Regions from separate parts of the Klebsiella sp. WOUb02 genome, predicted to be linked through region 3. Evidence: predicted binding sites of a transcription regulator. Region 3 holds the regulator's gene; each other region holds the start of a gene.
The links. Region 3 encodes sigma-54, which starts transcription at its own class of promoters, with help from an activator protein. Its sites were predicted from a motif close to GTTGGCACANNTTTCGCTNT; they were not measured.

Region 1 (3,281 bases), on a different replicon from region 3:
GCGGAATGCGTCAGCGTCTTCGGTTTCTTCAACGCGCAGCGCCACGTTGTGGACCAGCTCTTTGTTCAGACGGTCGAGAATCTGACGAGAGGTCACATACTTCCCTTCTTTACCGCAGAACGGAGAGGTGTTGACGTTGAAGAACATGGTAACGGTCGGCTCATCAACGGACAGCGCCGGCAGCGCTTCAACATTCTGCGGATCGCAGATGGTGTCGGAGATGTTCAGCTCGCCCAGGCCGGTGATCGCGATAATATCGCCCGCTTCGGCGATGTCGCTGTCGATACGTTCCAGACCCAGATGGGTCAGCACTTTACCGACTTTACCGTTACGAGTTTTGCCTTCGCTATCGATGATAGTGACCTGCTGGTTCGGCTTCACTTTGCCGCGTTTGATGCGGCCGATGCCGATAACGCCAACATAGTTGTTGTAGTCCAGCTGGGAGATCTGCATCTGCAGCGTACCGTCCAGATCGACGTTCGGTGCCGGAACGTGGTCAACGATCGCCTGATACAGCGGAGTCATGTCTTCCGCCATATCTTCGTGGTCCAGACCCGCGATACCGTTCAGCGCAGAGGCATAAACGATCGGGAAATCCAGCTGCTCATCGGTGGCGTCGAGGTTTACGAACAGATCGAAGACCTGATCGACAACCCAGTCAGGGCGCGCGCCCGGACGGTCAACCTTGTTGATGACCACGATCGGCTTCAGGCCGTGGGCAAAAGCTTTTTTGGTGACGAAGCGCGTTTGCGGCATTGGGCCGTCAAAGGCATCAACCACCAGCAGCACGGAATCGACCATGGACATAACACGCTCAACTTCACCTCCGAAGTCGGCGTGCCCAGGGGTATCAACGATGTTGATACGGTAATCATTCCATTTGATTGCGGTGTTTTTCGCGAGGATGGTAATCCCACGCTCTTTCTCCAAATCGTTGGAGTCCATCACACGCTCTTGTGTTTCGGCACGTGCATCGAACGTACCGGATTGCTGGAGCAGCTTGTCAACCAGGGTAGTTTTACCATGGTCAACGTGCGCGATGATGGCGATGTTACGCAGATTTTCGATCACAAACTTTGCCTCAGGCATTAGAAATAGCGCGTTATTGTACACGTAATAAGCGAAGGACTGAACAGGATCACAAACATCCTCCGCAAACAAGTATTGCAGAGTTTCTTTGTGATCGCTTTCACGGAGCGATAAAAGGGCACCGCAATAAAAATTGCACCAAAATAGTGCCCAACGTTCACATTGAGGCACTATTTTGGTGCATTATTCCCATCATGGTGCAGTTCTTTTGCACTATGGTGCGCATGATACAGCGTTTTACATAGAATTTAAAAGTTGGCACAGATTTCGCTTTATCTATTTTAAGGCAACAACGCCACTTTAAGTAGTAAAAAAAGTTTTCGTTACCACGACGACAATGACCAATCCGGGAGAGTTTAAGTATGTCCGCTGAACACGTTTTGACGATGCTGAACGAGCACGAAGTGAAGTTTGTCGATCTGCGCTTCACCGATACCAAAGGTAAAGAACAGCACGTCACAATTCCTTCTCATCAGGTTAATGCCGAATTCTTCGAAGAAGGCAAAATGTTTGATGGCTCCTCGATTGGTGGCTGGAAAGGTATTAACGAATCTGACATGGTTCTGATGCCGGATGCGACCACCGCGCTGATCGACCCGTTCTATGAAGAACCGACGCTGATCATTCGCTGCGATATCCTGGAACCAGGCACCCTGCAGGGCTACGATCGTGACCCGCGCTCCATCGCGAAACGCGCTGAAGAGTACCTGCGTTCTACCGGCCTGGCAGACACCGTCCTCTTCGGGCCAGAGCCAGAGTTCTTCCTGTTCGATGACGTCCGCTTTGGCGCTTCTATCTCCGGTTCCCACGTGGCTATCGACGATATCGAAGGTGCATGGAACTCCGCCACCAAATACGAAGGCGGCAACAAAGGTCACCGTCCGGGCGTGAAAGGCGGTTACTTCCCGGTTCCGCCGGTTGACTCCTCTCAGGACATCCGCTCTACCATGTGTATGATCCTGGAAGAGATGGGCCTGGTTGTTGAAGCTCACCACCACGAAGTTGCGACTGCTGGTCAGAACGAAATCGCGACCCGCTTCAACACCATGACCAAAAAAGCGGACGAAATTCAGATCTACAAATACGTTGTGCACAACGTTGCTCACCGCTTCGGTAAAACAGCGACCTTTATGCCAAAACCAATGTTTGGCGATAACGGTTCCGGTATGCATTGCCACATGTCCCTGTCCAAGAACGGCGTAAACCTGTTCTCTGGCGACAAATATGCGGGCCTGTCTGAGCAAGCGCTGTTCTACATCGGCGGCGTCATCAAACACGCTAAAGCAATTAACGCCCTGGCTAACCCGACCACCAACTCCTACAAGCGTCTGGTCCCGGGTTACGAAGCACCGGTTATGCTGGCCTACTCTGCGCGTAACCGTTCCGCCTCTATCCGTATTCCGGTGGTCACCTCTCCGAAAGCGCGTCGTATCGAAGTGCGCTTCCCGGATCCGGCTGCCAACCCGTACCTGTGCTTCGCAGCGCTGCTGATGGCTGGTCTTGACGGTATCAAGAACAAAATCCATCCGGGCGAACCGATGGACAAAAACCTGTATGACCTGCCGCCGGAAGAAGCGAAAGAGATCCCACAGGTTGCCGGCTCTCTGGAAGAAGCACTGAACGCGCTGGACGCGGACCGTGAGTTCCTGACCGCAGGCGGCGTATTCACCAACGACGCTATCGATGCCTACATCGCCCTGCGTACCGAAGAGAACGACCGCGTACGTATGACTCCGCACCCGGTAGAGTTCGAGCTGTACTACAGCGTTTAATTTTGCTGTAAATCCTCGGTATTCCGTGTTGTGGCGTGGGGTACCAGGGATATTTTGTTGCCGTGGAAACTTTCAGCCCATCTCAGGATGGGCTTTTTTCTCCACCAACATGCTGATCTTATGCGCTTTTTACTTATAAAAAGCTATACTGCACTAAAATAGTGCACTCTTTTTCAGGAGACTGTCAGATGGCAACAGGCACTCAGCCCGATGCTGGGCAGATCCTTAACTCTTTAATCAACAGCATCTTATTGGTCGATGACGACCTGGCGGTGCATTACGCGAACCCGGCGGCGCAGCAGCTGCTGGCGCAAAGTTCACGTAAGCTATACGGCACGCCACTCCCCGAGCTGTTGAGCTACTTTTCGCTGAATATCGGTCTGATGCAGGAGAGTCTGCAGGCGGGCCAGGGCTTTACCG
Region 2 (3,281 bases), on a different replicon from region 3:
TACGCCTCGGACTTTAACTTCCTGCCGGTCGCGCTGCAGCCGTACGGCGTGGGCTTTCTTGAGCCCGGAATGCAGGTTGCCACGATCGATCACTCGATGTGGTTCCATCGCCCGTTCAACGTTAATGAGTGGCTGCTGTATAGCGTTGAGAGCACCTCAGCCTCCAGCGCAAGGGGATTCGTGCGCGGCGAGTTCTACACCCAGGACGGCATCCTGGTGGCCTCGACGGTGCAGGAAGGCGTTATGCGCAACCGCAATGCATAATACATAGAGCGTAACGGCATAAAAAAAGCCTCCCGAGGGAGGCTTTGCTACTACTGGAGATAACACAAAGATCAGGCGTTGTAGGCGTTTTCGCCGTGGCTGTTGACGTCCAAACCTTCGCGCTCCTGCTCCTCAGGTACGCGCAGACCGACCGTCATATCCGCAACTTTATAGCCGATCCAGGCGACGATGCCGGACCAGACGATGGTGATGGCGACGCTTTCCAGCTGAACCAGCAGCTGATGGCCCATAGTCACCCCTTCTGCGTAACCGACGCCGCCCAGCGAGGTAGCGGCAAAGATACCGGTCAGAATACAGCCGATGATGCCGCAGACGCCATGCACGCCGAACACATCGCACGGGTCGTCAACGCGCAGCCAGCGTTTCAGTACAGTTACGCCCCACAGACCCGCAAGACCGGACGCCAGACCGACAATCAGCGCACCGCCAATCCCGACGTAGCCGCATGCCGGCGTAATGCCAACCAGGCCGGCAATCGCCCCGGAACAAGCGCCTAACAGCGACGGTTTACCACGGGTCGTCCACTCGCCGAAGGTCCAGGCCAGAATCGCGGCGGCTGTCGCCACAACGGTGTTCACAAAGGCCAGGGCAGAAATTTCGTTTGCCGCGCTCGCGGAGCCGGCGTTGAAGCCAAACCAGCCGACATACAGAATCGCGGTACCGGTGAAGACCATCGGCAGGTTATGCGGTTTGAACGCTTCTTTGCCAAAGCCGACGCGTTTGCCCATCATATAGGCGCCCACCAGCCCGGCAACGGCCGCGTTGATGTGCACAACGGTGCCGCCGGCAAAATCCAGCGCGCCGTGCGTCGCCAGCAGACCGCCGCCCCACACCATATGCGCAATCGGCACGTAGGAGAGCGTCATCCACACCACCACAAAAATCAGCACCGCGGAGAAGCGAATACGCTCCGCCAGCGCGCCGACGATCAGCGCCACGGTGATACAGGCGAACGAGCCCTGGAAAGCGACATGGATGTACTGATAGAAGGAGCCCATCAGCGCTTTCAGCTCAATATTTTTCAGCATGACCCAGTTGAAGTCACCGAAGAAGCTGCCGCCGGTGCTGAACGCCAGGGTATAGCCATAAACCACCCACAGAATGCACACCAGCGCAAAGGTGACAATCACCTGAGTCAGCATGGAGAGCACGTTTTTGCCGCGAATCAGGCCGCCGTAAAACAGCGCGACGCCCGGAATCGTCATAAACAGCACCAGCGCGGTGCAGATCATCATAAAGGCGTTATCGGCTTTATCCGCCACCGCCGGTGCGGCCATGGCCAATCCCGGGAGTAGCGCCAGCGCACCCAGACCTGTTTTCATTGTTGTTGCTATTTTCATCTTCTCAATCCCCATCACTGTGTGGTCTGGACGTTACAGTGCCGCTTCGTCGGCTTCGCCGGTGCGGATGCGAATAACGCGCTGCAGCTCGGCGACGAAAATTTTGCCATCGCCAATTTTTCCGGTGTATGCCGCTTTACTGATGACGTCGACGACCTCATCAAGCTGATCGTCGGCAATCGCGACGTCAATTTTTACCTTCGGCAAAAAGTTAACGCTATATTCGGCGCCACGGTACAGCTCAGCATGGCCTTTCTGGCGGCCAAACCCCTTCACTTCAGTGACCGTAAGGCCCTGAATGCCGATGGAAGATAACGCTTCGCGAACGTCTTCCAGTTTAAACGGTTTGATTACCACGGTAACCAGCTTCATAAGTCCCCTCCGATCAGAATTCGTAATGGCAGCAGCTAACACACAGGGAATAAAGCAAAGGCTATGCCAGAAATGAAAAAGGACCGCGAAGCGGCCCTTTTGATGAGGAAAAGAGAGAAACGGCCCGGGAGCGAGGGAGAAAGCGCCCGGCGACGCCTAAAAACGCACCATTTCAGTGCATAAAAGGTTACATTTTTGCACCATGCGATATCGCCGCGGGATCGCTGCCTGCTTATAGTGCATCAGGCAATAAGAGACTCTTCCTGCGAGCTTGCCGCCAGCTCTTCGCCGGCCAGCTGCAGCTGATACATCTGCCAGTAGCGCCCTTTTTCCGCCAGCAGCTGCTGATGGTTTCCGCGCTCAACGGCCTGGCCGCGATGCAGGACCAGAATCGTATCCGCTTCGACTATCGTCGACAGGCGGTGGGCAATCACAACCAGCGTGGTGTTCTGGCGAACCCTTGCCAGCGCCTGCTGGATAGCCTGCTCGGTGCCGGAGTCGATATTCGCAGTAGCCTCGTCAAGAATCAGTATCTGCGGCGTATCAACCAGCACCCTCGCCAGCGCCAGCAGCTGCTTCTGTCCCACCGAGAGATTGTTGCCCTGTTCGCCCAGCTGGGTATAGAGCCCACCCTCCATGCCGCGCGCCAGCTCCGCCAGCCTGCACGGCTTCCAGCGCGTCCCAGACCTGCGCCTCGCTGATATCGCGACCGAGAGTAACGTTGGCGTAGAAGGTATCGGCCAGCACCACCGGATCCTGCTGCACCATCGCGACGCCCTGGCGTAATGCGCCGTGGCTTAAAGAGGAGAGCGGGCGGCCGTCAATACGGATCTCGCCTTTGCTCAGCGGGTAGTAGCCCATCATCAGGCTGGCGAGCGTACTTTTACCGCTGCCGGTGTGGCCCACCAGCGCCACAAAGCTGCGGGACGGAATCTCCAGATTAATATCCTGCAGCACCAGCCGATCGCCGCGGTAGGCGAATGAGAGATCCTCAATCGATACCGTCCCGCTGCGCAGCGGCGCATCGTCCTGTCCCCACGTCTGGCGCGGCCGATCCATCAGCTCGAAGACCCGCTCGCCGGCCACCACCGCCTGCTGCAGCATCGACTGCTGCGTGGTCAGCTCAATCAGCGGCTCGTTCAGCCGACCGAGATAGCTGATAAAGGCATACAGCACCCCAACCTCAATGGTTCCCGTGGCGCTGAAGCCAAAGAGCATCAGCAGCCCGCACAGCACCAGCGTCGAGAACAGGCTGAGCAGCGGGCGCAGCAGGAAGCCGTCGAG
Region 3 (3,281 bases):
CGCAGGGCGACGGATTTCCCCGATCCTGAGCGGCCGCTGACGATCATCAGTACCATGTACCGTTTCTCCTCAGTACGATAAAGGGGAGGCCATCGCTCCCGTTATGCGTCATCGCTGCTTCCCGCTTCGGTGATAATCTCATACAGTTCTTCGTCGCTTTGCGCGGCGCGCAGGCGACGGCAAATCGTTTTATCCGCCAGCCGTTTTGCCACCAGCGACAGCGTATGCAGATGGGTTTTTGTCTGATCGGCCGGCACCAGAAGCGCAAACAGCAGATCGACGGGCTGGTTGTCGATCGCATCAAAGGCGATCGGCGTTTCCAGCTGCACAAAAACGCCAACGGCGCGCAGCGTATCCTCTTCAAGCTTACCGTGCGGAATGGCGATGCCGTTGCCAATTCCGGTACTGCCCATTTTCTCACGGGTGAGGATCGCTTCGAATACCACCTGGGACGGCAGACCTAGCTGCTTTGCCGCCAGCTCGCTGATGATCTCCAGCGCGCGCTTCTTGCTCTGGCAGTGCACCTGGCTACGGGTACATTCCTGGTTAAGGACATTGCTCAGTTGTAGAGCTGAATCGTTGTTCATCATAATTTCACCTGAGCTCGCTCTCTGCCAGCTGCCGACACTATCCGGCGGCTGGCAGGGGCGATCGCCCGGACAATTAGTGTTGTTTTAGTTTATCTTTATGTTTTGTTAACTGTCGTGCCAGCTTATCGATGAGGCCATCGATAGCGGCATACATATCCTGCCCTTCCGCACTGGCATGGATTTCGCCACCGTTGACATGCAGATTGGCGTCCGCAATTTGCGTCACCTTCTCTACTTTTAACACAATATAGACCTGATTGATCCTGTCGAAAAACTGCTCCAGCTTGCTGAACTTCGCGTTGACGAAGTCGCGCAGGGCCGGGGTGATTTCGACGTTGTGTCCTGTAATGTTGAGCTGCATAGTGTCTTCCTTATCGGTTGGGTCACACCAGCTGCTTACGCTGGTTAGACGGCGGAATGGATAAAGACTCTCGGTACTTAGCGACGGTGCGGCGCGCCACCATGATACCCTGTTCGGACAGAATGGTGGTGAGCTTGCTGTCACTCAACGGCTTCGCGGGGTTCTCCGCGGCGATTAACTTCTTCACCAGGGCGCGAATTGCGGTCGACGATGCCTCGCCGCCGCCTTCGGTATTCACGTGGCTGGAGAAGAAATACTTCAGTTCAAAAATTCCGCGCGGGCTGTGCAGGTACTTTTGCGTGGTAACGCGGGAAATTGTCGATTCATGCATTTCGACGGCCTGAGCGATATCCGCCAGCACCATCGGTTTCATAAACTCCTCGCCCTGTTCAAAGAAGGCCTGCTGCTGTTCGACGATGCAGCGGCTGACGCGCAGCAGCGTATCGTTGCGGCTTTCCAGGCTTTTTATCAGCCAGCGGGCTTCCTGCAGGTTACTGCGGATAAACTGGCTATCAGCGTCGTTACGCGTGCTGTTGCCCATTGCGGCGTAGTGCTGGTTGATTTTCAGGCGCGGGATGCTATCGGAATTGAGCTCTACCACCCAGCGATTGCTGACCTTGCGCACCAGCACATCGGGGATCACGTATTCCGGTTCACTGGTTTGGATCGATTGACCCGGGCGCGGATCTAACGACTGGATCAGATTAACCGCTTCTTTCAGCACCTCCTCTTTCAGCCGCGTAACGCGCATCAGAGAGCGAAAGTCGTGATTGGCGAGCAGGTCGAGATGATCGCTGATGATAAGCCGGGCCTCTTCCAGCCACGGCGTCTCTTTGGCGTATTGTGATAGCTGAACCAGCAGGCAGTCGCGCAGATCTTTTGCCGCCACGCCAACCGGGTCGAAACGCTGAATGCGCTTGAGTACCGCTTCCACTTCTTCGAGACCGATTTCGTCATCGTCGATGCTCTCGACAATATCTTCCAGGCTAATAGTGAGGTAGCCGGTGTCATCAACGGCATCGACGATCGAGGTGGCGATCGCGCGGTCGGTATCGGTGAACGGCGTCAGCTCCACCTGCCACATCAGGTAATCCTGCAGGCTTTGGGTCGTTTCGCCTTGATAGATAGGCAGCTCGTCGTCCTGATAATCGACGCCGTTGCCCGACGGCGTGCCGGCGGTGTAGATCTCATCCCAGCTGGCGTCGAGCGGCAGCTCCTCCGGCATATCTTTTTGTTCAAGAGCGTCGACGGTATCCAGCGATTCGCGGTCCTCGACCTCTTTGGTTTCTACCTCATCGTGAAGATCGGTTTGCTCAAGCAATGGATTACTCTCCAGCGCCTGCTGGAGTTCCTGCTGGAGTTCTAACGTGGACAGCTGCAGCAAACGAATGGCCTGCTGCAGTTGCGGCGTCATGGCAAGCTGTTGGCTTAGCCTTAATTGCAAACCTTGCTTCATATTCAGGGCTAATATCTCCGGCTAAAACGTCTGTAACTTCTACCCTATCAGAGTCTGAAGTCTTCCCCAAGATACACGCGCTTAACCTGCTCGTCTTCAAGGATTTGCTGCGGGGTGCCGTGAGCAATGAGATGCCCCTGGCTGACGATATAAGCCCGTTCGCAGACCGCCAGGGTTTCCCTGACGTTATGGTCGGTGATCAGCACGCCAAGACCGCTGTCGCGCAGATGCTCAATGATGCGTTTGATATCGATAACCGAAATGGGGTCAACGCCGGCAAAGGGTTCATCCAGAAGGATAAATTTAGGGTTGGCGGCCAGCGCGCGGGCAATTTCAACGCGGCGGCGTTCGCCGCCGGAAAGCGCCTGACCGAGGCTGTCGCGCAGATGCTCGATATGAAACTCTTCCATCAGCTCTTTCGCGCGATCGTCGCGCTGTTCGCTGCTCAGATCGTCACGGATCTGCAGCACCGCCATCAGGTTGTCGTAGACGCTCAGGCGACGGAAAATCGAGGCCTCCTGCGGCAGGTAGCCAATACCCCGGCGCGCGCGGGCGTGCAGCGGCAGCAGGCTGATATCCTCATCGTCGATGATAATATTGCCGGCGTCGCGCGGGACAATGCCGACCACCATGTAGAAGGTGGTGGTTTTGCCGGCGCCGTTCGGGCCGAGCAGGCCGACAATCTCACCGGAGTTGACGGTCAGACTGACGTCTTCCACCACGCGGCGGCCTTTATAAGCTTTGGCGAGATTCTTTGCAGTTAATGTTGCCATAACGAATTACTTACCTTTCTTTGGCTGAGCGGTGCCTTTGTCCTGCAGCTGCGAAGGAACCAGAACCGTAGTCACGCGCCCGCCTTTGTTGCTGAACGCCT

Region 1: the regulator sigma-54 is predicted to act here: its motif matches at 1,344-1,363, upstream of glnA (glutamate--ammonia ligase).
Region 2: the regulator sigma-54 is predicted to act here: its motif matches at 2,049-2,068, upstream of glnK (P-II family nitrogen regulator).

Annotation. Positions count from the first base shown of each region.
Region 1 covers NZ_CP170110.1:3,712,852-3,716,132, forward strand. The annotation lists gene typA (ribosome-dependent GTPase TypA) at 1-1,071, opposite strand, end outside; gene glnA (glutamate--ammonia ligase) at 1,452-2,861, shown strand; gene glnL (nitrogen regulation protein NR(II)) at 3,050-3,281, shown strand, end outside.
Region 2 covers NZ_CP170110.1:2,469,407-2,472,687, forward strand. The annotation lists gene tesB (acyl-CoA thioesterase II) at 1-264, shown strand, start outside; gene amtB (ammonium transporter AmtB) at 336-1,625, opposite strand; gene glnK (P-II family nitrogen regulator) at 1,659-1,997, opposite strand; partial or broken gene ABOC21_RS18860 (SmdB family multidrug efflux ABC transporter permease/ATP-binding protein) at 2,240-3,281, opposite strand, start outside.
Region 3 covers NZ_CP170106.1:18,933-22,213, forward strand. The annotation lists gene rapZ (RNase adapter RapZ) at 1-56, opposite strand, end outside; gene ptsN (PTS IIA-like nitrogen regulatory protein PtsN) at 102-590, opposite strand; gene hpf (ribosome hibernation promoting factor) at 664-951, opposite strand; gene rpoN (RNA polymerase factor sigma-54) at 974-2,407, opposite strand; gene lptB (LPS export ABC transporter ATP-binding protein) at 2,455-3,180, opposite strand; gene lptA (lipopolysaccharide ABC transporter substrate-binding protein LptA) at 3,187-3,281, opposite strand, start outside.